2 linked regions of the Pelorhabdus rhamnosifermentans genome follow. The protein of the gene in region 1 interacts with the protein of each later gene in a pairwise test. Links are inferred from orthologs where the notes say so. Each region holds a gene or a part of one and is shown on either strand. Other genes may lie near its edges. The genes, in order: leuS and ligA.

Region 1 (15,065 bases):
CATAAGGATAAATAAATTCATATCGATTTCCGATACGCTGAGGCATTCTATTTTCCACCATATATATTTCGTTAATCGTTTCCATCGCACTAACCGAGCAATCTACCAGTCCGATATCAATTCTATCGCCATGCTGATTGCCTGTTCTGCCTTGAAGCGCAGCTAAAATGCCGATGCAGCAATTGAGTCCAGCCAGAATATCACCGATAGCCGTTCCCGTTCTTGTCGGTGCCGAATCCGGCCATCCTGTAACGCTCATCATTCCACTCATTGCTTGTGCAATAACATCATAACCGGGAAGTTTTTTATAAGGTCCTGTTTGACCAAAACCAGATATAGAAGCATATACAATCTTTGGATTGATTGCCTTGACTTCGCCATAAGACAACCCCAGTTTATCCATCGTGCCCGGTTTAAAATTTTCTACTATTACATCAGAAACTTTAATCATATCAAAAAGGACTTTCTTAGCCTCATCATCTTTTAAGTTCAATGCAACACTTTTTTTATTTCTATTGAGATTGGCATAATAAGCACTGATTCCTCTTTCAAACGGAGGATAGCTTCTGCTGTCGTCCCCCTTGTCAGGCTGCTCGATCTTAATCACTTCAGCTCCCATATCCGCCATCAGCATCGTACAATAGGGCCCAGACAAAACACGTGTTAAATCAATTACACGAATACCACTAAGTGGTTTTGCCATATTCAACAATCTCCTTTGAATTATAATATTACTTCATTATCAGAACATAAAATCCCCAATTATTTTTCGTCAATTTCGATGACGAAGCGTAAAAGCGCTGCTTCCATGGTTTTACCCAACGTATCGAGTCTAAGTGAGCGAGTAGCACCGCCATCCAAAGCATGGTGCATAACGAAGTTGAAACCGTCCAATTGCGGCAGATCATAACGAATAACGTCACCGAATACAACGCCTTCAAAATGCTTTTTTACCGCTGCCGGCGTAAGCTGTTCTTTCATAGCCTGATAATACTTGGGTTTTCTTGCATAAATACAAAGATTTGACGTATCGCTTTTATCTCCAGATCTGCCATGTGCTATCTCTTTTAATTGTACTTGCATTTTATTTAACCTCCTCAACATGTGCCTCTAATTTTATAGCATCCCTTGGAATCAATGTCGGCCACAATGCAAACACTTCACTAGGTTTTGTTCTGCCACCAAAAAAGCAGCCTTGTGCTGGACCATTTAAATTGCTTACGGGTGCAATTTCCGGGGTCAATTTAAATGCTTCCTCTTTTGTTTCTGTCTTTATAGCATATCGTAGTATTACTTCATTTAAATCGGCATTAATTTCATGGGCCATAGGACCATGTAACGCGTTCAGACCTAAATAATCGATCCGTTTTTCCAAAGCTTTCAAATCTTTCATTGCCATTCTCTTGTCAAGAATGTTCGCTGCCAACTTGGCTTTTTCCAAAGCCTCCGGCCAACTGTACGGCAGGTAGGCGATGTTGCGATATCCTTCGCGATAACCCACGCAAAGTTTTAAAGTATCCGGTCGTTCATGGCCTGTTACGCCAGCCACTTCCACCCGGTCTTTTTCCAATTCTTTTACAGTTACATTGCTAAAATCAGCTACCACATCCGGCGTAAGATACTTTTTCGGATCATGGATTTCATAAAACAATTGTTCTTTAATCGACTGTGGTGTTACAAGACCGCCCGTATTTTTAGTTTTTGTCATAACAAGTTTCCCAGGCTCACTAATTTCAGCTATCGGATAGCCTAAAAATTCCGGCTCTGGAACGTGTTTCCAATCATAATCGTAGTTACCACCAGTAGCTTGTGCACCGCATTCCGATAAATGGCCTGCCAAAATACCGGTAGACAAGGCTTCCCATTCACCCGTTTTCCAGCCAAATTCATACTGCAGGGGCGCAAGCCACATTGCAGTATCGGTAGAACGCCCCACAATAATAATATCGGCTCCACCCTGTAAGCATTCTATAATCGGTTCTGATCCATAATATACATTCGCATTGATCATGCGGGGCAAAATTGAATCGATAGCTTCTCCAGTATCCATATTATTCATCGATATCCCTTGTTTTCTGAGTTCCGGTATAATATCCATCACATCATCGCCAAGTACATAACCGATCTTTAAATTCAAACCCGATTCTTTAATCGCCTCTTTTGCGGCTTCCACTGCTGCCTTGATATTCATGCCTCCGGCATTCGTCAAAACCTTAATCGATTTTTCTTTAATCATTGGAAGCATTTGTTTTAAAGCCGTGATAAAATCCCTTGCATATCCTCTTTCAGGATTGTGTTCTTTCTGTCTTCTCATAATTGATAAAGTTAATTCAGCTAAATAGTCGCATGCGATATAATCAACATTATCATTCTTTGCCATAGTTATTGGAGCATCATTTAAATCTCCCCAGAAACCTTGACCTCCACCAATTCTTACTGTTTTCACAAATCCACCCTCTTCACAATATAAAATATTATTTCGTATTTATATATTGCAACTACCATGCCAAAAAAAAATAATGCTTAATAAGCATTATAAATATCAACCAAATCAGTTATTTCAAGCAATTCTTACACATCTGGCAAAGTATATTGTTATATACTTTGTATACAGCAATATACTTTGTATACAATGCAAATGCTACTTGGTATACAGTTTGGGATCAATATCATATAATTTCAACTTGCGATAAAAAGTACGCCTGCATATCCCGATGTTTTCCATTGCCTGTGTTCTATTTCCATGCGTTTTTTTCAACTCATTCACTATCTGAATTTTTTCCACACCCGATATCATATTCTTTAAAGTTTTTTCTTTATGTTTAAATGCATGCTCCTTCTCAGCTATACTTGAATTTTGTATTTCGTCTGGCAAATCCGCTATCGTGATCATATCTCCTTGGCAAATAATCACCGCATATTCAATACAGCTCTGGACCTGTCTTACATTTCCAGCCCAGTGATGAGTTAGCAATAAATTTTTCACTTCATTAGACAAAGTCAATTTCTTCTTATATTTATTACAATATAAATTTAAAAAATGTTCAGCTAAAAGAATGCTATCCTCACCTCTTTCTCGAAGAGGCGGAATCGTTATTTTAAAAGTATTCAATCTAAAATACAAATCCTCTCTAAACTTTCCCTGATTCACCATTGATTTTAAATCTCTATTTGTAGCAGCAATGACTCGCACATTTACGATATTAATATTATTAGAACCTACTTTTTGAATTTCGCCAGATTGAAGAACTCTCAAAAGTTTTGCCTGCATAAACAGTGGCATTTCACCTATTTCATCTAAAAATATTGTTCCATTATTAGCCATTTCAAATTTACCCACTTTACCGCCCTTTTGAGCACCCGTAAAAGAGCCAGAGGAATATCCAAAAAGTTCACTTTCAAATAAACTTTCAGGGATAGCCGAACAGTTAATATTTACAAATGGATTTCTTCTTTTTTTACTCACACTTACTATCGCGTTAACTACAACTTCCTTCCCTGCTCCACTTTCTCCCTCAATTAATACGGCAGCGTCTGTGGGAGCTACAATACTTGCTAATTTTAAGCAATTGATAAACTTCTTATCATTTCCTATGATATTCGAAAAACTTTCAGGTAAGTCCTTGTGAAATTTTGAACTACCATTATAAAAATAGCCCGTTAATTTACGAACTTGTTCCAATTCTTTATTTAGCAAGGATACCTCTGTGACATCTTTAAAAATGGATACAGCTCCTAAAAGTTCATCCGCAACTATAATTGGATTTATATTGACTACAATTTCTTTTCCCCTCGTTTTCACTTTTACAACCGTATTTATTTTCGGCTTTTTTTCTTTTAAACTGTCTAATATAATCGCTCCAGGTTCTATTTCACTTACAAATTGATTTAATACTTTATCTTTATTAACATGAAGAATTTTGGAATACGCTTCATTCACATAAATTATTTTTGAATTTTTATCTACAATTACTATTCCATCATGAATATTATCAATCGCCGCTAAGATCATATATAGAATATTTTTATTCATCCTATCGATCATTTCCATGAAATCACCTCAATTTAGGTTATGTAATTTCCGGATTATCAAGGCTAACTATAACTCAACTTTCATAGACTTAATGGCCAAAAATTCTTCATTGACATAGATAAATAATAATTTTTTCCAGTGAAACAAGACCTTTATTCAATTTTAAATCCTGATCAGCCTGACTCAAAAGCCCTAGAGCCTGTTTGAGTTGTGCAAGCTGAAAAACGCGACTTTGTTTAATTAATCGATCTGTTACAAAAGGCATAAGCTTTAAATAACTGCCAATTTCTTTGCTGCTAAAACCTTCTTCAATCATAATTTTTGCCTGATACAACTGTCTTACCTGCCGTGCTAACAACGCCAATAGACGAAGCCCTGCCTGACCAGTCGCTATTTGTTCTTCAAGAACAGCAAGTGCCAGGCGGGCATTTTTTCTGCTCAGTGCATCCATCATAACAAATACGGAAATTTCCGGAACGCTGGCAAGAAGCATATGGACATCTGCCACCGTAATTTCTTGTCTCTCTCCTAAATAAAGAACAATTTTCGTCAGTTCTTGTTCAAGATAATTCAGCGATGCATGAGGCATCAAGCTTACAGCCGTTAATATCTCATGGAGTGCCTCAGAGCAAATATTTTTGCCAAGTGCACCAATTGTGCCTTCCAGCCAGCTTTGCAATTCCCGCCCTTTTAGTGGCGCAGCCTCCAGGACAGCCCCGACTTCAAAGGCTATCTTAAATGTCTTACGCCTTTTATCCACCTTTTCATAACTAATAAATATCAGAACAGTTTGCTTGGGTATAGCCTCTAAAAAGCGCAGTAAATCTTCATCCTTTTGCGGCCCCTTCTCTTCAGAACGACCTTTTTTTGCCGCACTAAAAAACCGCGTATTCCTTACAAGCAGCACATTACGCTCTCCTAAAAAAGGAAAGCCCTCCGCAATACCTTGAAGTTCAGCAACCGATGGATCTTGATCAAACGTTATTAAATTCATATCACGTTCATCAGGGGTCAGTAATACTTTAAGTATCTGCTCTTGATACTCTTTAAACAGATAGGGCTCTTCACCATAAAGCAAATATAAAGGTTTAATCTTACCTGCTTTCAAGTCTTTTTGTAAAGCTACGTAATCCATAAAACATCAAATCCTCCTAATGGGACATGCCACCAACAAAGGTTCTAACCGATATATTCCGGCCATCAAGCGTAAATACGACAGCGCCATTTTCATCGGTCCGATAAATTTTTGCGTGAATCGCCTGAAGACGCCGCAGCGTTTCCGCATGAGGATGACCAAAGTGATTGTCATAACCTACAGATATTATAGCATACTCAGGGTGAAGAACAGCCAGAAAATCAGCTGTAGAGGCATTTTTCGAACCATGGTGGCCCACCTTCAGCACATTAACAGGCGTAATCCCCTTTTCAAGTATTTCTTGCTCCCCATCTGCCTCAAGATCACCTGTTATAAGGAAACTGTTCGCCCCGTAGTTAAAACGAATAACAGAAGATACTTCATTGCCTGGCTTTTCGCGAATCGCATTTTCAGCATGAATCACTTCAAAATGAACGCCATCAAGATCCAGTTTTTGTCCCTCAGCAGCAAAAATCAAATGCTCATGATGCATCGCTTTCTCCAAAGCTAACATGGCAGGCGATGGCGCCTCCTTGGCAATTACCACCTGCTTCACACATAGAAGCTCAGCTACAGCTGCTGCACCGCCAGCATGGTCTTGATGTCCATGCGTAAGAATTAAAACATCGACTTGAGTAACACCATAATGTTTTAAATAAGGAACAACAACTCTTTCCCCCACATCAAAAACGCTATCTTCACCTAGTGTGCCGCCTGTATCGATTAACACAGCATGTCTATGAGGCGTAATGACGAGTGTCGCATCCCCTTGGCCGACATCGATAAAATGTACTGTAACAGGTTTCGGCCAAAACGCATAGCAGCTCCCCATAAGAAGCATAAGACTGCACAAAAGAGCAACACTCCATGAATAACGCCGCCAGACTTCACGAGCTGACCAAATAAATTTAGGATGATAACCGAATAGGTAAAATAGTCCGATATAATAAATAAGCCCCGTGAGCCAATTAAATGCTGGTACGTAAAGCAATCCACCCCAATAAGCAAGCCCTTGAGTCAGTAATACAGCAAAGCCAACTATCAAACTACAAAAAGCAAAAATAAAGCGATTGAGCAAATAAAAAACGGGTAAAATCCACGTACATACTGCACCAGACAAGGCAACAAGAACAGTCAATTCAATAATAGGAACAATGGCCAAATTGGCCAATATCGAAGATAGGGGAAGATTATTAAAATAATAAGCAACAAATGGCAAAACACCCAGCTCCGCTGCCAATGTCACAGCAAGCGATAAAGCCAGCGGCGTCGGCACAAAATCCAGCTTATTGCGAAGTGAGGGAAAAAACCATACAATCCCCCCAGTCGCTGCAAAAGATAGCAAAAAACTCAAATCATAAATCCACAGTGGTTGATAAAATAATAGCAGTAAAACCGTCATTAATAAGGCCTGGGAACTATTCCAACTGCGTCCACTCCAAACTGCAAGCAATGCGGCAAGCCCCATCATAAGTGACCTCACAACGGCGGGTACAAGTCCCGAGAGCATGGAATAAGAAATCATAAACATGGCACAAACAGCTGCTGTCACATTGGAAGATGCATGGAACAAAGAGCAAATTGCGGCTGCTGCCCCAGCAACAAGGGCAATATGAGTACCAGAAACAGAGAGAATATGAATAATTCCCGTGGCTGCAAAATCATGAATAATATCGCTGCGAATTCCATCATAACCACCAAATAACATGCCACTCAGCAAAGCCGCATCCCCCGGTGCCATCGCCTCTGCCATACGCTGATGCACTTGCGCGCGCATATCAGCCAAAACGTTAGCCAAAGAAAAGCCGTGAAAGCGCTGCTCACCTCGCATAGACTTGATCCATAGCGTAGCCGAAATGCCTCGCTCTTTCAGCGACATCACTTGATCAAACATTGCTGGATTCTGATAATTGTGAGGCAAATAAAGCTTGCCTGTAAGCATAACCCTGTCGCCCAGACTAAAGGCCCTGTCAGATTGCTGCTGACTTAGAACAGCCATAAATTTACCAGATACTTGATGCCACTCGCCATGAACTTGAATTTTGCGGGCTGCAATCACATACGTTACATGAATTTTCCCATTCATAGAAGCAGTAACCTTCGGAACATTCGCGACTTCTCCCTTGATACTTTGCTCGCCGCTATAATGACTAATATCAGTAGGCGAAACAGCAAGCGCAAAAGACATGAGTAAAAAACCAACAAACATAAAAGAAATGCTCAAAAAAACTTTCGCATAAAAAAATTCATCTGTATGAAGACAAAATACAACTCCGCCGAACAGAAAAATCACTAAAATACCTGCTACTGTAATGGAAATATACGATTCGACATAAGGCTGACAAATCAAACCGGCCAAAAATGAAATCACAATTGGCCACAACACGACAACCGCCTTCTTTCAACAAACTCACTAAACTATATCACAAGCTTGTCCCTCACCCGATTTAACCGCTTGGGAGTAAAGCCCGGTACATGTAATAAGTCTTCGAAAGAAGCAAAAGCACCCTTTTTTATGCGATATTCAACAATTTGGGCGGCAAGCTGCGGTGAAATTCCTTTGACAGTACTAAGTTCCTCAACTGAAGCTGTATTCACATTGATAGCTTCAGTCGCCGTCCCTTGCCAAGTATGCCCTTGTCGCACACTTCCCGCCGTCTGAGCAGCCTTTTTTTCTTTAACAACGGGAATATGAATATGCATACCATCCTTTACGACACGTGCCATATTCACTTTGCTCATATCTGCATCAAATGTCGTTCCACCAGCAAGTGCAATGAGCTCTGTTACTCTAAGACGATCGTTGATTGTATAAAGCCCGGGCTGATTGACTGCACCTGTTACATACACAACGGAATCTCCTTTCGCTTTTCCCTTGCCTGAAGGCTTTTGCTCTGTGACAACATCATCATTAGTAAATTCAGCATCAACAGCAGAATGCTTGCTGGAAAAAATAAAAAAGCTTACCCCCACAGCCATGGCCGCCATAACTAAGATAATTACCAATCGTTTCTTATAGGTCCCCATTTGACATCAGACCCCTCATAAGAATATTATCGGCTAAAAGACATCCAGTCTTGATGTAATATTTCGTTATTCTTCAGGCATTTCCTATATATTTTTGCAATAATCTGTATAATAGCAAAAAAAAAAAAATGATCTGACATGTTGTCAGATCAATGAGACCAAATTCATTTTCACCTAAGCTACTTGCATCACATAAAATTGTTTTCTTTTCATCTTACCATAACCGCTGCGGCACGCCCGGGCCACTTGGCAAACCGAACATATACCAGAAAGTAAACAAAAGATAAAACATAACAAAGAAGGATAGTGCATAAGGCATCATAAGCGACAAATAAGTACCAATACCTGTATCTGCTTTATACTTTTTCAAGTCCTCTAAGAAAAGCGGTAAGAAAGGATTAACAATCTGAACCGTATTCAAAGCACCATCACCAGCGCGGAATGCCATTTGAATAAATGCCGGATGATAACCAAGCAACATAAACATGGGAACAAAGACAGGTGATAACAACGACCAAATTGCCGAGCCACTAGCAATAAATAGCCCAAGTAACTGACCAAGTAACATCATGCAGATCAAGGCCGGAAGACCTGTCATATGAATATTCTTTAGAAAATCAGCGCCTGTTGTTGCAACAAGGGTAGCCACATTAGTCCATGTAAAGGCAGCAATAAATTGCGCAATAACAAAGGCCATAACAAGAAAACCTGATAATCCTTTTACAGCTTCACTCATCATATGAATAATATCATCACCATTTTTAATCGAACCCAATTTGAGCCCATAAGCAAGACCTAAAGTAAGTAAAAAGAAAAAGAGCGACGGTACAATCCCCTTCATAAATGGTGATCCCGGAATACCACCTGTTTCGAGATTTCTGAGCAAGGCACCTTCAGGTACAACTAATAACATTAAAACAGCAATAAAAATGATGGCCACAATTCCTGTAAACTTAAGAGCTGTTTTTTGCTGATCTGTCGGCTTTTCTAATTTTACTTCCTGACTGCTTTGAAAAGTACCTAAACTTGGCTCAACAAATTTTTCAGTAATTACTGTCGTAAGGATAGCAAGAGCAAGAACGGCAAATGAAGCAAAATACCAGTTATCAATCGGTGTTACAACCATATTCGGATCAACAATTTGTGCTGCTTGCGTCGTCAGCCCTGATAACAACACATCTGTCGTAACAATTAACAGATTGGCTGTAAACCCAGAATAAATAGCAGCAAGTGATGCAGCAAATCCTGCAAAAGGATGTCGTCCCAAAGAATAAAACAACATAGCTGCAATCGGCGGAACAACAACAATAGCGGCATCAGAAGCCATGTGGCTCATAAAACTAATGATTACAATAGTAAATGTGACATATTTCGGAGGAATAGCGTGAACAGCCGATTTGATGGCAGCATCCATAAATCCGGCTTTTTCCAGAAGACCAATACCCAAAGTCATTACCATAATCATGCCAAGCGGCGGAAAAGCAAGATAATTTTTTATCAAATCCGTAAAAATCCATTGTAATCCTTCTTGACTAATTAAACTTTTAATAAAAATTGGTTTATGTGTAGAAGGATGAATGGCAGCCACATGATTCGAAGCTAATATTGCAGATACAACAGCAAGAAGACCAATTAATAGTAAAAATAGAATTGCCGGATTAGGAAGTTTATTCCCGAATATCTCAATTTTTTTCAAAAATCCACTGCGCGGATCATCATTTACCTGCGGGTTGTTTGCCAACTTGCTCATCAATACATTTCTCCTTTGCATTAAAAATCCTCATTGCCCTATTCCTTCTCATCGCTTCGGCTTTAATAACCAGCTCCTTCACTATAAAATGTTATTACAGACCATTTTTGGCCTTTTAAAAGACATTTCCAAAAAATAAACATAAAACTCCCGCATAAATTGCGAGAGCCCCATCGCTCATGTAAGTGTTATATTAATAATTATTATATGGAACAATCTATCATCTGTCAAGATCTCCAATATCAAATATATTTTGACGACTACTGCCTTAAAACTCTTTAATAGCAAAATTATCTTATGAATTAAGAAAAACCGCTAGCGTGGCCTTTAATAAGTTCGACGAGAAATCATATCACTATAAACCACAAGTCAAGTAAAATAATAAAGCATGTAAAATGATTCCTGTGTTGTTTTCAACTGTTACTTTCAATAAAAAAAGTCAGTGCTAATACTTTTATCGGCACTGACTCAAAAGTTTCCTATCACTATTGAAACCCTATTTTACAACAATATTAACAAGTTTATGGGGAACACAAATCACTTTGACTACTTTTTTATCAGCAATCAGGTTTTTCACTTTATCCTGTTTTAACGCCGCAGCCTCTAGTGCCACTTTATCAAGACTGGCTGGAACAATTAACTTATCGCGCACTTTCCCATTAATTTGTAACACAATTTCCAGTTCATCCTGCTCAATGGCGTCTGGATCATATTTCGGCCACTTTTGCTTATGAACACTGCCTTCTTGTCCCATTTCAGACCACAATTCTTCTGCTATATGCGGCGCAAAAGGAGCAATGAGTTTCACAAGTGAAGTCAAGACCTCATAAATCAAACCGGATTTCGGCTGATCTTCCTGGTCTTTAAACAGATACAAAGCATTAACAAGCTCCATAATGGAACTAATGGCTGTATTAAAATTCCGTCTCTCTCCAATGTCATCGGTTACTTTCTTAATAGACAAATGTAAGGCGCGACGCAATTCCTTATCGGCTTTCGTCAAGCTTACTGTATCATAACTCGTTTCTCCGCCACGAATCGTGTCAACATAGTGATAAACAATCCGCCACAAACGATTGAGGAACCGATGAGAGCCTTCCACTGCTTGATCATTCCACTCCAGATCCCGTTCAGGAGGAGCGGCAAATAAAATGAATAACCGCGCTGTATCAGCGCCAAATTTATTGACAATCTCTTCAGGCGAAACAACATTGCCTTTGGATTTTGACATTTTCGAACCGTCTTTAATAACCATTCCTTGTGTTAACAGATTTTTAAAAGGCTCATTGACATTGACGAGTCCCGCATCAGCTAGCACTTTCGTGAAAAAGCGCGAATACAATAAATGCAAAATAGCATGTTCAATGCCGCCAATATATTGATCAACAGGAGCCCAGTAATTGGCCTGCGATGAATCAAATGGTGCCACTTCGCAATGCGGACTCGTATAACGGAAATAATACCATGAGGAACAAATAAAGGTATCCATTGTATCTGTTTCACGCCTTGCTTTACCACCACATTTCGGGCAAGTACAATTGACAAACTCCTCAACAGTCGCAAGTGGAGACACGGCACCTTGATTAAAATCCACGTTTTCTGGCAAACGAACAGGTAATTGATCTTTTGGTACAGGAACAACGCCACAATGAGGACAATAAATAATCGGAATCGGTGCCCCCCAATACCTTTGACGGGAAATGAGCCAGTCACGCAGACGATAATTCGTCCTGCCGCTACCGATCCCTTTCTCTTCCAGCCACTTGGCAATGGCAGTTCGTGCATCTTCACTTGTCATACTGCTGAACTCGCCAGAATTGACAAGAATGCCATCCTCATGATAAGCGTCTGTCATGGAATCAAGACTCAGCTCTTTGCCTTGCGGTTGAACGACAATTTGAATAGGCAAATCATATTTTTTTGCAAACATAAAGTCACGTTCATCATGAGCCGGAACCCCCATAACAGCACCTGTCCCATATTCAAACAATACATAGTTCGCTACCCAAATCGGCACTCTTTTACCTGTAAAGGGATGAATAGCGTAAGCACCTGTAAACAGACCTTCTTTTTCCGTGTCACCTGATGTACGACTAACTTCACTAAGTCCACGCACCTTAGCAACAAAATCCTTGACAGCTGCTTCCTGTTCTTTACCCGCAATAAGGCGCTCAACAAAAGGATGCTCTGGTGCCAACACAATATAACTTACACCGTAAACTGTGTCCACTCTTGTAGTATAAACTGGAATTTTTTCATGAATCTCAGGAGCATCAAAAGAAAATTCAGCACCCGTACTTTTGCCAATCCAATTTTCCTGCATCGTTTTCACTCTGTCAGGCCAGCCCTTGAGTTCACTTAAATCAGCAAGCAACCGATCAGCATAATCGGTAATCTTAAAAAACCACTGTTCTAATTCTTTTTTCACAACAACAGAGTCACACCGCCAGCAATGTCCATCAACAACCTGTTCATTAGCTAGTACAGTATTACACTCTTCACACCAGTTAACAGCGGCTTTTTTCTTATAAGCCAAGCCTTTTTCATAAAACAATAAAAAGAGCCACTGTGTCCAGCGATAATAATCAGGATGACAAGTAGCCACTTCCCTATCCCAATCATAAGACAGACCAAGCGTCTTTTGCTGTCGGCGCATATTGGCAATATTATCCCATGTCCATTTATCCGACTTGAGACCATGTTTAATAGCCGCATTTTCGGCAGGCATGCCAAAAGAATCCCACCCCATAGGATGAAGCACATTGTAGCCCTGCATCGACTTAAACCTGGCAATAACATCACCAATGGAATAATTTCGGACATGCCCCATATGTAAATTACCTGATGGGTAAGGAAACATTTCCAACACATAGTATTCTGGGCGCTGACGATCAAGCTTTGTCTCATAAGCTTTCTGTTCCTCCCAGATGCGTTGCCATTTCGATTCTACTTCCGCCGGTACATATTTTTCGTTCATCATAAGAAAACCTCCCGAAATACAAAATAGGGAAAAATAAAAAAGTCCCTGGCAATAAAAGCCAGGGACGAGCAAACTCGCGGTACCACCCTGATTAGTGACAAAGTCACCCTCTCAATTCCGATAACGGCGGTTTTCCGTCAGCAGTTCATTCTTTTACTGCTGCTCCTCCACAGTGAGTTCAGTTTTAACGAAACGTCAGCTCCCATCACCCGCTAACTTTCTGTTGATTCGACAAAACTTACTACTCTGTTTCTTAAGATTTATGCATATAATTATATAGCAATCTTTAACAACCTGTCAAATCGACAATTCTCAAAAAGTTCTAGTCAAAAATTCACGGCATACAATAAATTTTAGGAGGTGCGTTATGTATAAATTAATTATTGGTACAGTCAGAGTCACCGTAACAGACGATAACATGAGTCGTGAGCAAGCCGCCACTTTAGCCAAACAGGCTATTGCCAAAGCAAGCAGTCATAATAAGCTGCTCAGCCATGTAGAAATTTCGTCCAATGAAGACGCAGAGCCGGAAGTAAAAGCAACAGAAAAAGCCGGCTGCAAGCTGATGCGGAAAAGCATCAAACAAAGCATCATTGATACGATTGAGGCAGCTGTACAAGAAAAGGTTTGTCCATCAGGCGCTTTTGTCAATCGTGAACTTTGGTATGATAATGATACAGGACAAGAATGGCGCGGTGCCGAAGTAGATACAGCACGCAGTGAAATTTACGCTAAGTTTGACTCCTGGCTAAAAACGTTATGAACGAAAAAGGCCAAAACTGGGTGACTGACATGCAAACAAAAACAGGCTGTAAGGCCTGTTTTTGTTTGCATAAAATATAAACAATTTCTCCAACGCTATATCATTTGGGTCTTGCCTCTCTTCAAACAGACTCTAGTGATTCAATAACCGGCGGCGTAAAAGCTACAGGTGCTTCAATCACGTTCGTAGACAAGCCTAGTGTATTTAACAGATCGATAAAAGGTGTAGGATCTAATTCTTCCACATTTACCATTCTCTTAATATCCCATTCACCGCGCGCAACCAAAATGGCAGCTGCCACAGGGGGAACGCCCGCCGTATAACTAATCGCCTGTGATTCCACTTCCTTATAGCACTCGGCGTGATCGCAAATATTATAGATAAAAATTTCCCGCTGTTTATTGTCTTTTGTACCGCGAATAAAATTGCCAATACAAGTTTTCCCCGTGTAATTAGGAGCCAAAGAAGACGGATCAGGTAATAGCGCCTTTAACACTTTAAGTGGCGCAATTTCCACACCATCTGCAATCTTGACCGGTTTTTCTGAAGTCAGTCCAATATTGGTCAAAACAGAAAATACATTCAAATAATGATCACCAAAACCCATCCAGAAACGAATGGAAGCGGCATCGATATTCTTTGACAAAGAATGAAGTTCATCATGTCCAGTCAGATAAACAGGCTGGCTTCCCACTACAGGAAAATTGTAGTCCACTTTTACGGAGTGAACCTTTTGCAACACCCATTTTCGATCAATCCAAGTCCATACTTTCTTAAATTCCCGAAAATTAATCTCAGGATCAAAGTTAGTAGCGAAATATTTACCATGACTGCCTGCATTCACATCTAGTATATCAATAGTATCGATTTGATCGAAATAGTCTTTCTGTGCCAAAGCACACCAGGCATTGACTACGCCGGGATCAAATCCGATCCCTAAAATAGAAGTAATGCCGTTTTTTTTACAACGTTCCTTGCGCTTCCATTCGTAATTAGCATACCACGGAGGATTTTCACAAACCTTGTCTGGTTCTTCATGAATAGCTGTATCCATATAGACCGCGCCTGTTTCAATACAAGCTTCCAAAACAGACATGTTAATATAAGACTGACCTACATTGATAACAATTTCCGACTGAGTATCCTGAATGACATGAATCAAAGACGGAATATCCAAAGCATTCACTTTACGTGAATACAATTTTTTCGATGAATCTTTCAAGTGATTTTTGCTTAGCACGCTTTCGATAATGTTCTCACATTTTCGCTGAGTACGCGAAGCAATACAGATATGACCTAAAATATCGTTATTCATGGCACATTTGTGAGCAACTACATGGGCCACTCCGCCAGCACCAACTATTAAAACATTTTTTC
Region 2 (14,939 bases), on another replicon or contig:
AACATTTAACTTGTCCTCCTAATCTTCTACCACTTTGGGAACTTTAAAGTAACCGTTTTCCACTTCAGGCGCATTTTGCTGCGCTGCTTCGCGCGGCAGCGAAGGCTTTACTTCGTCAGGACGCATAACATTTTGAATGGGCAAAACATGTGCCATAGGCTCGACATGCTCTGTATCAACCTGATTGAGGCTTTCAGCATAATCAAGCACGTCATTCAGCTGGCTTGCAAACAAATCAATCTGATCATGAGAAACTTCCAGACGGGACAATAAGGCAACCTTTTCGACATCTTTGCCGGTAATTTTCATTGTTTTCACCATCCAATTTTTGTAGAAATAATGTTAATTATAACATAAACAATCACTGAATGTCAGGCCTGACAAAAGCAAACCGCGGCATTTTCTGTCCATTAACAACAACGGTTTCATAAAACATGGCCTTAGGACGAACCCATAGTCGCTGTTCACCATACAAAGCCCGATATAAAACAAGCTGTTCCTCTGTTTCAGAATGGGTGACTTCTGTAATGATTTCATATTCATTGCCTTTATAATGCCGATAACGGCCCGGCCTGATTTTTTCTTGTTCTATGCTACTCATTTTTTTCCTCCAGCCAGTGGCTAAATTTTGCTTCCTCAATGACAACAACACCTAATGCAGGGGCCTTGTCTAGTTTACTGCCAGCTTGTTCACCTGCCACAACAGCATCCGTTTTTTTGCTTACCGATCCTGTGACTTTTCCGCCGCCCAATTCAATGGCCTTGGTGGCCTCCGTTCGCGATAAGGCCATCCGTGTTGATTCAGAAATTACACCTTGATTAACCACCGACCGCTATACCCACGGAACAGACGCTAGCCAGGTCACGTCTAGCAGTTTCAAAATCGATAGCTACAAAATTCATTATAATACCCCCTCGTACTAGAATCTACCACTAAGATGACTCTGACAGATTTATGTTACTATTTTTACAAAAATTAGCATTATCATTCTAAAAAAAATAGCGCAGCCGATAAATATTGGGCTACACTATTATAACTGGAACATTAAAGTGGCCAAAAATGGAATCATATCATGACCACCATTCCTTTGGAATATGATAATTTCAAGTTATTACATATTATACAAAGAATCATAAAGTGGCTAGAAGTAAAAAGATAAACTTAAAATGGCAAGAGTTCCTAAGATTACTAGGAGTCCGAATTTTTCGGACTCCTTCAGCAATCTTTAGTATTCCCAGAACATACGTTGAATTTCAGTGGGATCACTGGTTTTAGTTAAAGCTAGCATTAACAGAATGCGTGCTTTTTGTGCGTTTAAAGTATCTGAAGCAACGAAGTGGAGCTGATCGTCATTGGCTTCGCCGTTACGGGCAATAATGCCATTTCCGACACGAGAGCTTCTCACGATGACAACACCTTTTTTCTGGGCGTCAATCAATCCTTCTTTTACTTCAGTAAATAAACTACCATCACCAACACCAGCATGGACAATCCCTTTGGCACCAGCAGCGACAAAAGCGTCCAGTCCAACGCGAGTGTTGTTTTCATAACCATAAACGATGTCAACACGTGGCAACTCGGTCATATTCGTGACGTCAAATTCACTGTTCGTTGTATGGCGCCGCGTTGATTCTTTGTAAAAATGGGGTTTGCTGTCTTGCATATAACCTAAGTAACCAAGTTCAGGGGCACGGAATGTGTCAAGTAGAGCCGTGTTGGTTTTGGTTACATCACGAGCGCCGTTGATTACATCATTCATGCAAACTAAAACGCCTTTCCCAACAGCTTCTTTACTGCCAGCAAGGATAACAGAGTTATACAAGTTCATTGCGCCGTCAGCGCTCATTGCTGTTGGTGGGCGCATAGCTCCCACAACAACAACTGGTTTATCGCTTTTAACGACGAGATTTAAAAAGTAGGCCGTTTCTTCAATTGTATCTGTTCCATGAGTAATGACAATGCCATCGACATTGTCTGATGCCAGTAGCTCGCTAACTCGTTTAGCCAGCTTCAGCCAAACTTTGTTTGTCATATTTTCACTGGCTATCTGCGAAATTTGTTCACCGGTCACATTCGCAACATTTTTAAGCTCGGGCACGCCGTTGATCAGATTGTCCACTGGCATTGTAGCGGCAGTATAGCCGACAGTTGTCGTTGTTGTTGCGCCGGAACCGGCAATTGTTCCGCCTGTAGCAAGAATGACAACGTTAGGCAACTTAGCTGGAGCATCTGCTGCTAAAACAACCACCTGTAAACTGAACATCAATAAGCATACTGTAACAAGGACACATAGTAAACGTCTTTTCATAATATCACTCCCTATGGTTATTTTATCCATATAAATTTTACAGTGAATTTTTATGATTTACAATACTCGGATTCGTTATAATAATCAAAGTCGGATATCTGTTTCCACAGATCAGGATGGTTATTTTCTTAAATGTAATGTGATAACCAACCTATCTAATCAATCTGTATAACTCTGCTTATAAGCAACTTGAACGGCTTCGTCAGAAAATTCATGTTCCCAACGAGCTACAACAACAGTAGCAATACAATTACCAAATACATTACAGCTTAATTGCTTCACCATAGTGTGGGAATATGGCTCCGAACAGGGCCACTAAAACAAGGCCGAGAAAAATTTGACTCGTAAGACCAAGTCTTTTTTGTATTTAATCCTCAAATTGGCATTTTGTAGGCGCTTTTGTTTGATCTCTTCAGGGCATCAAATACAGTCAGCGATTGGCTTCCAAAAACTTTAGAGCAACTTCCGGAAATAAGGTGTAAGAAAGGATATCTTCCGTAGAAACATTTGAATAGCTTTTTGCAGCGAGTTCCTGCCTGGAATTTTCTAACTGTGGCGAAATGTCATCGGCTGGCCGGTGATCGATGGTTGGTTCATCGCCAAGAATAAGCTTCCGAATAGATCGATCAATAGGGGCAGGGGTACGTCCATATTTTCCCCTCACCAAATTTTTGACCTCTTCCGGAATCACTTTGTAACGGCCCAACATCACATTGAATGCTGCCATCGATCCAACAATCTGACTAGTGGGTGTTACAAGCGGCGGGTAACCTAATTCGGCGCGAACTCGCGGCATTTCGGCAATAAGTTCGGGAAATTTATCAGCCATCCCCTGTTCCTTCATTTGGTTAAGAAGATTTGATAGCATACCACCAGGAATTTGGAACTTGAGCACTTTTGTGTCTATTTCGATAGCCGTATTCAGTTTAAAAGTTTTTTCAAGCTCGCGCTTCACATTGCGAAAGTAATCGGCAAGCGGATAAAGTTGTTCTTTATTGATACCTGTATCTCGCTCATTACCTTCCAATGCAGCTACAATAGCTTCTGTGGCTGGTTGTGAGGAACCCATCGCGAAAGGGGACAGTGAGCAATCCACGATATCCACACCCGCTTCAATCGCCTTTAAATACGTCATAGACGCCATGCCACTCGTATAATGGGTATGTATATGAATGGGCACCGAAATATTTGCTTTAAGTACTTTTACCAAATTATAAGCGTTGTAAGGTGCCAAAAGGCCAGCCATATCTTTGATGCAAATAGAATCGCACCCCAAAGATACTAAATCTTTAGCAACAGCCAGAAATGTCTGTTCGTTATGGAACGGACTAATTGTATAAACGAAAGCGCCTTGTACATGAGCGCCAGCTTGTTTAGCAGTCTTAATTGCGACTTCCATATTCCGGACATCATTCAGTGCGTCAAAAATTCGCAGAACACCCACACCGTTATCTACAGCACGTTTGACGAATTCCATCACGACATCATCCGCATAATGGCTATAACCGAGAACATTTTGACCCCTCAGCAACATCTGAATAGGGGTCTTTTTCAGATGCTTTTTCAACATTCGAAGCCTTTCCCACGGATCTTCGTTTAGGAAGCGCAAGCAGGTATCGAAAGTAGCTCCACCCCAAGCCTCAATTGAAAAATAGCCGATTTCATCGAGCTGTTCCAACATAGGAACCATATCCGAAGTACGCATTCTGGTAGCAGCTAAAGATTGATGACCGTCACGCAATAACGTTTCTGTGATCCTCAAAGGATCCTTATTTTCGAACATACCTTTCCCACTTCCTAAATTATTATTGTTTGTAGTCCTTATCCGTTTCCATCAGGGGAAAACGCCGCGAAGCTTCTTCGCCGTAACTACTCTTTTCAGAGCAACCATATATGCTGCCATCCTCATGGAAACGTGGTTATCAACGTGAACTTTCCAAACTTCCTCAAACGCTCTTCTTACAACTTTTTCCAAATTGTTATTAACGTAATCTTCATCCCACATGAAAGACTCGATATTCTGTACCCATTCAAAGTAAGAAACAACAACTCCGCCAGCATTAGCCAAGATATCAGGAATAACAATAATTCCTTTTTTATTTAAAATTTCATCGGCATCTTTGGAAGTGGGTCCATTAGCACCTTCTACGATCACCTTGGCTTTGACATTGTCCGCATTTTCTTTAGTAATCTGATTTTCAAGTGCTGCCGGGAATAAAACATCCACATTGAGCGCTAATAATTCCGCATTCGTTATCATTTGAATGCCTTCTTCGGTATAGCCTTGAAGTGACTTATGATTTTTGGCGGAATACTCAATAGCAGCCTCGACATTAATCCCGTCCTTGTTATAAAGCGAACAATAAGCATCCCCGATAGCGACAATTTTGAAACCCTTTTGTCGCATAAGTTTTGCACCAATACTACCAACATTTCCGAAACCTTGAACAGCAACCGTCATATTTTCATGCTTAAGCCCCAGTTTCTCCAACGTATTGAGTAAGGCAAACATGACTCCCCGCCCAGTGGCCTCGCCTCTTCCCAAGGATCCGCCAATTTCAATTGGCTTGCCTGTTACGACAGCAGGCACGGCATATCCTTTGAGCATGCTATACGTATCCATGATCCAGGCCATCACGCGGCCATCTGTATTGACATCAGGGGCGGGTATGTCTCTTTCCGGTCCTAAAATAGGTAAAATTGACGCCGTGTAGCGTCTTGTCATGCGTCTTAGTTCCCCTTCAGACAGTTTCGAAGGATCGCATTTGATAGCCCCTTTCGCACCACCATAAGGAATATTTACAACCGCGCATTTCCATGTCATCCACGCCGCCAGTGCTTTCACTTCATCTACATCACACTGAGGATGAAATCGAATACCCCCTTTGCAGGGCCCTCTGGAACTGCTATGTTGGATCCGGTAGCCTTCAAATATTTCCGTATGTCCATCATCCATAACAACAGGCACAGAGACGATCAATTGCCTTTCCGGAGAACGAACTGCTACGTAATCATTATACGTATACCCCAAATTTTGAGCCGCTTCATCGAGAACCTCTAGCATATTTTGATAAGGATTGTACATTTCAGACATAATCTTAACCTCCTCAATAATATTTTAGATAGTAAAGCCGCTGCAAATGAAAGATTATAAACCAGCAACTGCTTCGGCTACCTTTGTTGCTAAACCATTCATTTTCTTTATCGGCACTGCACAGACCGCAATTCGCAGCCCTTTGGCAAGTGGCACGGCAAATATATTGTTTTGCTGCAACAACTTACTTACCCCCGTTGGATTTGTAGTCGGTACACTGAGGAAAAATCCGCCGGAATATGGTAAGCACGCCAATTTAGCCGCCTTAGCTTCTTCAACAAAAACACTCGCGCGTCGTTGAAGCAATCCTACATATTGTGATCGTTCGCGACCAAGTTGAGTCAACAATTCTGCTTCCTTATAGATATTTGCCATCACTTTCATGCCCGCACGACTGACACTCGACCACCTTGTTCGACAAGTGATTGTTGTTGCATTGACAAATTCATCAATCACATTCTTGTCTGATGACACACCAATGGCCGCCCCTGTGCGTTGTCCATACATGGTAAATCCTTTGGACATGCTAAAAGCAAAAGTAACCAATATATTTTTCGATAAATTACTAAACTTCTTGATAAAAGCTCTTCCCTTATCCGCATTGGGTAAGTAATCCATGTAGGCGGAATCAATAAGAAGTACAATCGTTTTCTGGCCCACAGCATAGTGTTTAATAATATGAATTACCTGATCCCACTCTGGGTCAGTCAGGCTATAGCCTGTAGGATTATGGTTAGGCGTATTCAAAACTATGACGAGATTATCTTGCTTTATAATCAATTCATGAACTTTTGCTTCAAATGATTGGATGTTAAACCGTAGATTCTCATCATGAAGCGCAAAGGTTTCTAATCTTCTCGTGATATCACTACAAATTGCTGTATATGGCTGCCAATACCAGTCGTGCGTTAAAACGGCATCGCCAATATTGGAATAATTCCAAATGATATTATGTACCGCTCCGGCACCACCGGCAGTGGCTACAGCTTCAATATAACCCTCAGGCTTATAATTACCGAAAGTCTGTTCAATGGTGGCCGACAAATATTCCGGCAACCCTCTCACACTGCCATAAGCAGCAATGTCGTCATTTGACAAGCTCCGAAATGCTTTTTCTACGGTTGGAAGAAAGACTATCTTTGCCTGTTCATCGCATAATGTGCCAATCGTTGCATTGATCACCTCTTCTTTGCCGTATTTAGCAGTTGCTCGCCCGGCGGCTGCAACTGCATCAAAAACTTCATCAATAAAAACTTTTCCCTGAGAATGCACTGCAAGTCTGCTTTGTGACATACGTCCTCCTTTGTTCATTTTTTTGAAAAACAATAGACAACCATTTATCAATATCTGTTCTCTGATGCGATAAAAGTCTAGAACATCACCTCCACTATCGTATTTTGTATTTTGCACTTTGTATACAATGTTTAACTATTCTAAATATAGTCTTTATTCACTTATTTGTCAACGAAAACTAAACTTTTTACTCCTCTAAAATTTCTTAGCTACTTTATTAAAAATGAAGCTTATCTTTTAATACAAATATCACAAATAGAGATACATTCGCTCGCTGGAAAAACAAAGAGGCACTTTTATGTGCCCCTTTGTTTTTATAACTCTGCAAATATGAAGTTAGGTAAACTTTTTTAGGTTTGAATATTAAGTTTCTAACAAATGGATTTGTGGCTACTTAACCATTGCAAAGAAATCGCTTTCCGAAAGAACTTTCACACCTAGCGCCACTGCCTTATTCAACTTATCTCCAGCCCCCTCACCTGCCAGTAAATAAGTCGTTTTCTTTGACACGCTGCCCGTAACGCGTCCTCCATTGGCCTGTATCAGTCGAGAAGCTTCTTCCCTTGACATACTAGGCAGCGTGCCTGTTAAAACAAATGCAGCACCATTCAGGCGATCATCAGCTACATGTTGAACAACTTTTGATTTCATATTCACGCCTGCTTGTTCGAGTCGCGCAAGCATCGTTTGGGTTTGGGGTTGAGCAAAAAAAGTTGCAATTGCTCTAATGCTTACGTCCCCAAGACCTTTAATATCGCCATTTTCCTGTAGTTGTTTCTCAACATCGTTTAGCTGTTCTTTCAGATCGCTCAGCTGCTTAAGATCCTCTTGGTTCTCTGAAATTTCCAATCTTTTTTCAAGCTTTTTTTGTTCTTTCTTTAGTTTTTTCCTGTCATCTTTCAGTTGTACATATTTTTCATAACTAATGTTTGCAATAGCATATATGTCAGGAAAATGTTTCTCCAAAATATCCCCGGTATGTTTACCGATATTAATTATACCAAGCCCATTTATGAGGCGAGCCAAATTCTGATCTTTTGAACGCTCTATAGCCTCAAGAAGATTATCAGTACTAGCAATATAATTAGGCTCTGCCTGCTTACGCGGACGGCCATCCTTACGAACAGCTACTTTCTTACGTGGGCGTGTAATAATGCCACTCGCAAGAAACTCTTCCCGATGATTTTTGAGGTAATAAATATCAGCTATATCCTTGATGTATCCCTTACTCATAAGCGCATGAACAGCGGCCGGACCAAATCCATCTATATCCATTGCCCCACGTGAGGCAAAATGCATAATAAGTCTCACGAGTTGCGCCGGACAGTTTATCCCGCTGCAGCGAATATCGGCCCCATCGTCACTTCTAAAAGCAGGGGCTCCACAAACCGGACACTTGTCAGGAATTTTAAACGTAATCGTTCCCTCAGGGCGTTCTTCTTTTTCAACCCTTACAATCTCCGGAATAATTTCCGCAGCTTTACGTACAACAACTGTATCGCCAACACGTATATCTAACCTGTCAATCTGATCCTGGTTGTGCAAAGATGCTCGCGACACTGTTGTGCCTGCCAACCTGACCGGCTGTAAAATAGCTAATGGCGTTAATCTCCCAGTTCGCCCCACATTAACTTCGATATCTAATACCTTCGTTTGCTTTTCTTCGGGAGGGTACTTGTAAGCAACCGCCCATCTGGGCGCTTTTGCAGTGGCACCCAACTTCTGTCGATCCGCTAAATTATCTACCTTCACAACCGCACCATCAATGCCATACGGTAATTCGCCGCGTGTTTCACCTATTGAAGAAATAGCATCCCATGCATCTTTCTCCGTGACACATTTGACATATTGTATCACCGAAAACCCCTGTTTAGACAGCCAATCAAGCGTCTCTGCATGCGATGCAAATTTTTTTCCTTCAACCGCTTGAATATTAAAAATAAAAATTGATAATTTTCTTTCGGCAACTACATTCGAATCTAATTGCCGCAAAGTACCAGCAGCACAATTTCTAGGGTTGGCAAATATTTTGCCCTCTATTTCTTCTTGGCGTTCATTGACAGCCTCAAACGCAGCATCGTCCATATACACTTCGCCACGCACTTCAAGGTAAGGAAGTTTTTCGGATATTTCTAGTGGTATGGAACGTATCATTTTAAGGTTTTCAGTTATGTCTTCACCATAACTTACTCCATCACCACGAGTCATTCCCTGTACAAATTTTCCATCTTTATACCGCAGCGAGACAGAAAGACCATCAATTTTATGTTCAACAGTAAATACTGGACTATCGAGTTCGTTCTGCATCTTTCTTATGAAGTCTACTATTTCATCTTTTGAAAATTTGTCTTCAAGCGAAAGCATGGGAACATCATGAGCGATTTTTTTAAGATCTCGTTTAACTCTGCCACCAACTTTTTTAGTAGGTGATTCCTGCATTACTAACTCAGGGTTGTCACGCTCAAGCTCTTTAAGTTCGAGTAACATTCTGTCGTACTCATAGTCACTTATTACCGGCGCGTCCTCATCGTAATACTTACGATTATGATATTCGATCTTGTCTCTCAACTCTTTAATACGATTTTGTGTGTCCATTTGATGTCCTCCGCTTCGTTACTGTCTAATTTACTGTGGCTAAGCTACAGTAAAAAATGGTATTTCATCATTCATAAAGAACATACATCTAGACAATTTCCGTTTTAAACATAAATCACCATCACCGCGTGTCACTCCCTGTCTGAGCACTCCCTCTTATGCTCGTGTTAAAGGCGCATATTTTACCATAAAAGGTTTAACGCCTACTGCCGGAAAAGCAATGGTAATCTCCTGTTCTTCCCCTGTTCCTTTCACGCTGACTACCGTGCCTGTGCCGTACTTTACATGCTGCGCTTTTTCCCCAACCTTCCAGTCGAAGGTACTTTTCACATTTGATACAGACGAACGGATGGTAACCGCAGGAGGCAATGAAAAGGAAGGCCGCTGACCCGTACGCACTGGCGAATGCATGTCCCTGCTACGCGTAGCTGCAAAAGAGGTTGCCTTGGCTTTGATTTGCCGATCAACCAGTTCAGGCGGAATCTCCTGAATAAACCGTGAGGGCCCTGACATTTGCGTCCGACCATAAATGGTTCGCATTTTAGCGCTTGTCAAATACAACTTTTCTTTGGCCCGCGTAATTCCCACATAACACAGTCGACGTTCTTCTTCTAACTCCTCTTCATTCATTAAAGCCCTTGAATGAGGGAAGATGCCTTCTTCCAGCCCAATGAGAAAAGCTGCACGAAATTCCAGACCTTTGGCTGAATGGAGCGTCATTAAGGTAACCTTTTCTTCGACAAACTCAGCCGTATCCAAATCTGATACAAGAGCGACACGTTCAAGAAAATTTTCCAAATTATTTTCCAGTTCCTCGTCTTTCGCAAAATCACGGGCCACAGTTAAGAGTTCTTTAATGTTCTCAATACGCGACTCGCTTTGATCTGTACCTTCTTGTTGTAATTCTGCCAAATAACCGGACGTTTCAATCACTTTTTCAATAATATCCCGCACAGAAAGCGTATTTAAATCGCCCATAAGCGTAAAAATCAATGCAGACAAATCTTCGCACTTTTGTTTTACCTTGGCTGTGAGCCGTGGCACCTGATCGGTATTAGAAATGACATCGAACAGGGTAAGATCGTTTTCTGCCGCCACAGCCAGCATTTTATCGATGCTAGCCGCACCAATCCCGCGTTTGGGAACATTAATAATACGACTTAAGCTTACCATGTCCGCCGGATTATAAATTACTTTTAAATAAGCCAAAATATCTTTAATTTCCTTACGGTCGTAGAATTTCAGTCCTCCCACCATCGTATAAGGAATGCCCTGCCTCATAAAAGCTTCCTCAATGACACGCGACTGCGCATTTGTCCGGTAGAGCACAGCCACATCACCATAAGGAATCTGATGAATACTATTCAACTTCGTAATATTCTCTGTCACATACTGCGCTTCATCCCGTTCGTCATAAGCCAAATAATAAGGAATCGGTTCGCCTTGCTCTCGCGTACTAATTAGTTTTTTCGGTTTCCGATCAGTATTATTCTCGATGACGGCATTCGCTGCATCCAGAATCGTTGTCACAGAGCGATAATTTTGTTCCAATTTAATCACAACGGCATCAGGATAATCCGACTCAAAATCAAGAATGTTACGGATATCGGCACCGCGCCAGCCATAAATACTTTGGTCGGCATCGCCTACAACACAGATGTTGCGATGTTTTGCCGCCAACAGCCGCGCTAACTGATATTGCGCCCGGTTGGTATCCTGATATTCGTCAATTAAAATATAGCGAAACTTTTCTTGGTATTTTTCCCGTACGGCTTGATTTTCTTCCAGCAAACGCACCGTAACCATGAGTAAATCATCAAAATCTAAGGCATTACTACGCAGCAACTTATCGTGATAAAGCTGATAGATCTCCGCTACCTTTTGGTCATGAAAATTATCGGCGGCATCCGTGAACTCCCTCGGCCCCTGCAAAGAATTTTTGGCATTGGAAATGGCGGCAGCCATGGAATTGGCCGGAAAATGCTTATCATCGAGATTGAGTTCTTTTAAGCAATTCTTTATGACATTTAACGTATCAGAGCTGTCATAAATATTAAAATTACGACTATAGCCATTGACATGATCAATTTCATAACGTAAAAATTTCGCACAAAAAGCATGAAATGTACTCAGCCAAATGTCTTTGGCCGCCGTTCCCACAAGAGCAGCTACACGATCTTTCATTTCAGCCGCTGCTTTATTTGTAAATGTAATGGCCAAAATCTGCCATGGCTTTATTCCCTGCGCAAGCAATTGCTCTGTACGCGCATCAAGATTATTTAACGCTTGAGGTTGCTGAACCACTTGGCGAAGTACAGCCATATCAGCCGCAGAAAAATAAGCCGGCGGCAAATCTTCTGCTTCATCGTTTCCATAACGAAGCAAATAGGCAATTTTATGAACTAAGACCCGTGTCTTACCACTGCCAGCTCCTGCCATAATGAGTTGCGGTCCCCTTGTTTGGATGACAGCCTGCTGCTGAGCACCATTGAGTCCCGCCAAAAATTGTTCTTTTAGCTTTCCCCTTAATAACTGATATTCTGTAATTTCCGATTGATTTAATGCCAAAATCGTTCACTACCCCTTCCAATACGCCAAATGACACATTTGCTAAACCCTAACTGTAAATTATTCGACTCAATTGATTGTAAACCTGCCCCTAAATAAGAAAAGCCTAGACAAGAGCAGGACTGTACAGTTCCTTAGGAACTACACAGTCCTGCTCTCAAGCCCCTTCGACTCCAATCAAATCATTTGAATAAATACATCCATGACACCGCCACAGACCATACCTTCATCAGCGGCAACAGACTGCAGCATATCCACTTTATAAACAAAAGAACGCCCTTCATCCATGGCAGATAACGCCTGTAAACGAACTGCCGCTTCGGCGCAGCCGCCGCCAATGGAACCGGTCATAGCCCCGTCAGGCTGGACAACCATTTTACTGCCCGCCTTGCGTGGTGTCGAACCCCAGGTCCGAATAATCGTCACTAATGCACCTTTTTGGCCTGCTTTTTGTAACTCACATACCTTTTCAAGCACTTGTTTATTCATGATGTTCAGCCTTTCCTGTTTGAGTGAGAAATCGCAGTGATCCCTGATTAAAGACTGCAATAATTTCAGCAGCAATACTTAGTGCGATTTCGGCAGGCATTGCCCCGCCAAGATCAATGCCGATAGGTGCATAAACTTTTTGCAGCAAAGCAGGTGAAAAGCCTTCTTCAACAAGCAAGTGGACAATTTCCCGAACCCGGCGCTTACTGCCGATCATGCCGAGATACCCAACCGGGATGGCTAATATTTTTCTTAAACATTCCAGATCATAGCGATGGCCGCGCGTCACAATGACAACAGCCGTCTGGTCATTCATTTCAGATTGCAAATCCGTAATGCCTTGAGCAAAGCTATTGCACACAACTCGCTGAGCCTCAGGGAACCGCGCCTCATTGGCAAAATCAGGTCGATCATCCACAACAGTCACATCAAAATCAAGTTGTGCTAAAAATTGCACAAGGGGCTGACTAATATGACCGCCGCCAAGAACAACAGCTTTGCGCCGATCCAACCACTTGTCCCAAAAGACCTGCTGTTTTCCTTCAGCAAATTCAAGTAAACGGGGACCTTGCCACACCTGTTCCTGAAGATGCCGCAACACTTCATCTGTAAAATTTTGATCAATGAGACAACCGTCGCTACGCCCATCAGGATAAAGAAGCAGCATCTCCCCCACAGACTGAACCTGGTCAGGCAGGGCTCGCACGAGTGTTAGAACTTGCACTTCCGGATGATCTTGGGTTGCCTCAAACAATTGTTCAAACTGCGCCAATTTGATTCCTCCTCTTGACTACTCGCCAGTCAATCTACTCATAAGCAAGGCTTCCAGCACGCCGCCACCAACGGCTCGGGCCTTATCAGAAATAGTAAAACAGTATTCCCGGCAACTCCGTGGATCAATATCCCCGATTTTCATCCCCTCCTGAACGGTCAGGCCACTTCTAAGCAACCCTCTTAAAACACCGCCAATCTTAGCAGGCACAGGCTGCTTCTCCACAGTTGCAACGACTTCGCCTTTTCTTACAATATCACCAATATTCTTCATGCCTTGAAAAACACCTGCACAAGGTGACTGGAGCAACCGTTCAATCGTATAACCACCAATATTGCCAGGAATGGCTGTATTGGGAGCAGCCGTCCCTGACAAAAGTACTCGTCCCAAATCATGACCGCGCTTGGTCTCTACAACAAAATGCACATCTTTCCCTACGGTAAATCCCGGCCCTACGCCAACAACAAGCGGAGCATCTGTCAAAGCCGTCGCAATATTACGCTTGGCGAGAATGGCATCCACAACAGCCGCCCAGTTTCTTTCTTGCACACACCTTCCTGTTTCATCGACAACAACAGGAATGGCGTCCTGTTCAAACGTGGCAGCAAGACCATCCATTTCCGTGCGCACGGCTGTAACACCTTCCACCTCTGTCCGTCCTCGATAGACAGCCTCAGCAAAAGCTACGGGACGCCGAATGACAGTGGGCTGAGCAAGCTCAGTCATGACAACAAGAAAACCCGACCGATAAAGCCGATGGGCGATCCCTGTGGCTAAATCACCTGCTCCTTTGATTAAAATCAATCTACTCATGGAAAACCTCCGACTAGGAACACAAATTCTCTTGATAGATTTCTTGCTCAGCCTCGCTCAATCCTTTAAGGACATTAATTTTTTCGTCATTTAGTTTGAGCTAATTTTTTACAGTCTCCGAGTAAAAGGGTTTGCGGAACAAATAACGCCCGCTAGGTTCTTCTTGCAGCTTGCCACTGACGACGACTTGTCTGCCGCGCAAAAAAACATGACGGGCCTTTCCTGTCTGAGCAAACCTTTCATAAGGTGTGTAATCCACGCGCTGCCGAAGGGTTTCCTGACGAATCATCCCACGATAAGTCGGGTCCCAAACAACAATATCGGCATCACTTCCTGGTGCAATCGTCCCTTTTTGCGGAAACAGGCCAAATAGTTTGGCCCCATTTGTAGCTATTAATGCCACAAACTGATTCAACGTAATCTTCCCTGTCAGAACGCCATAAGTATACATCAATCCCAGGCGATTCTCCACACCTGGTATGCCATTAGGAATTTTACTAAAATCATGGATTCCCAAGTCTTTTTGTCCCGCATAATTAAAGGAACAGTGGTCCGTACCCAGTGTATTAATTGCGCCACGACTCAGTCCCGTCCATAACGCCTGTGTGTCACTCATCAACCGCAGCGGTGGTGACATAACGTATTTAGCCGCAGTAAAATCGTCTGTCTCATAACAAGACTCATGAAGCAGCAAATATTGAGGACACGATTCTGCATACACTTCTACACCACGATTTCGCGCAGCAGCAATGCTTTCTAAAGCACTAGCGCAACTTACATGAACAATATAAGCAGGAGCACGCGCAATTTCTGCCAAGGAAAGCACACGTGCTACAGCTTCCTGTTCCGCAGCAGCAGGATGGCTAATCGGATGATAGCGCGGAGAAACCAGACCTTGCGCGAGTTTTTCCTTGATTAGTTGACTAATAACATCGCCGTTTTCACAGTGAAATGCCATCAAAGCACCTATTTGGGGGCTGCGCTTTAATGCGGCAAACAACACACC

The links.
Region 2: the proteins of leuS (region 1) and ligA interact in binary tests that used the Escherichia coli proteins (3 or more experiments, as listed by UniProt). The link is inferred for Pelorhabdus rhamnosifermentans from one-to-one orthologs.

The regions. Positions count from the first base shown.
Region 1 is NZ_JAHGVE010000009.1:71,860-86,924, reverse strand. The notes cover bases 10,183-13,285. They hold leuS (leucine--tRNA ligase), read right to left. Parts: upstream 12,923-13,285; coding sequence 10,442-12,922; downstream 10,183-10,441. Outside these bases: Ga0466249_RS12565 (CaiB/BaiF CoA transferase family protein), read right to left, coding at 1-703; Ga0466249_RS12560 (AtuA-related protein), read right to left, coding at 763-1,083; Ga0466249_RS12555 (acyclic terpene utilization AtuA family protein), read right to left, coding at 1,085-2,446; Ga0466249_RS12550 (sigma-54 interaction domain-containing protein), read right to left, coding at 2,642-4,051; holA (DNA polymerase III subunit delta), read right to left, coding at 4,140-5,168; Ga0466249_RS12540 (DNA internalization-related competence protein ComEC/Rec2), read right to left, coding at 5,185-7,554; Ga0466249_RS12535 (ComEA family DNA-binding protein), read right to left, coding at 7,587-8,195; Ga0466249_RS12530 (AbgT family transporter), read right to left, coding at 8,410-9,945; Ga0466249_RS12520 (hypothetical protein), read left to right, coding at 13,293-13,688; Ga0466249_RS12515 (saccharopine dehydrogenase family protein), read right to left, coding at 13,810-15,065.
Region 2 is NZ_JAHGVE010000018.1:68,419-83,357, reverse strand. Bases 6,690-9,666 are described here. They hold ligA (NAD-dependent DNA ligase LigA), read right to left. Parts: upstream 9,292-9,666; coding sequence 7,087-9,291; downstream 6,690-7,086. Other genes in these bases: pcrA (DNA helicase PcrA), read right to left, coding at 9,448-9,666; Ga0466249_RS18405 (pyridoxal phosphate-dependent aminotransferase), read right to left, coding at 6,690-6,696. Also shown: Asp-tRNA(Asn)/Glu-tRNA(Gln) amidotransferase subunit GatA, read right to left, coding at 1-5; Asp-tRNA(Asn)/Glu-tRNA(Gln) amidotransferase subunit GatC, read right to left, coding at 19-309; Ga0466249_RS18430 (DUF1653 domain-containing protein), read right to left, coding at 362-601; Ga0466249_RS18425 (BRCT domain-containing protein), read right to left, coding at 594-827; Ga0466249_RS18420 (type II asparaginase), read right to left, coding at 1,227-2,309; Ga0466249_RS27275 (hypothetical protein), read right to left, coding at 2,469-2,594; Ga0466249_RS18415 (pyruvate carboxylase subunit B), read right to left, coding at 2,740-4,092; Ga0466249_RS18410 (Glu/Leu/Phe/Val family dehydrogenase), read right to left, coding at 4,144-5,403; more of Ga0466249_RS18405, read right to left, coding at 5,458-6,689; more of pcrA, read right to left, coding at 9,667-11,793; Ga0466249_RS18390 (XdhC family protein), read right to left, coding at 12,037-12,348; Ga0466249_RS18385 (XdhC family protein), read right to left, coding at 12,341-13,120; selenium-dependent molybdenum cofactor biosynthesis protein YqeB, read right to left, coding at 13,139-13,933; hydA (dihydropyrimidinase), read right to left, coding at 14,034-14,939. UniProt on the Escherichia coli protein: DNA ligase that catalyzes the formation of phosphodiester linkages between 5'-phosphoryl and 3'-hydroxyl groups in double-stranded DNA using NAD as a coenzyme and as the energy source for the reaction.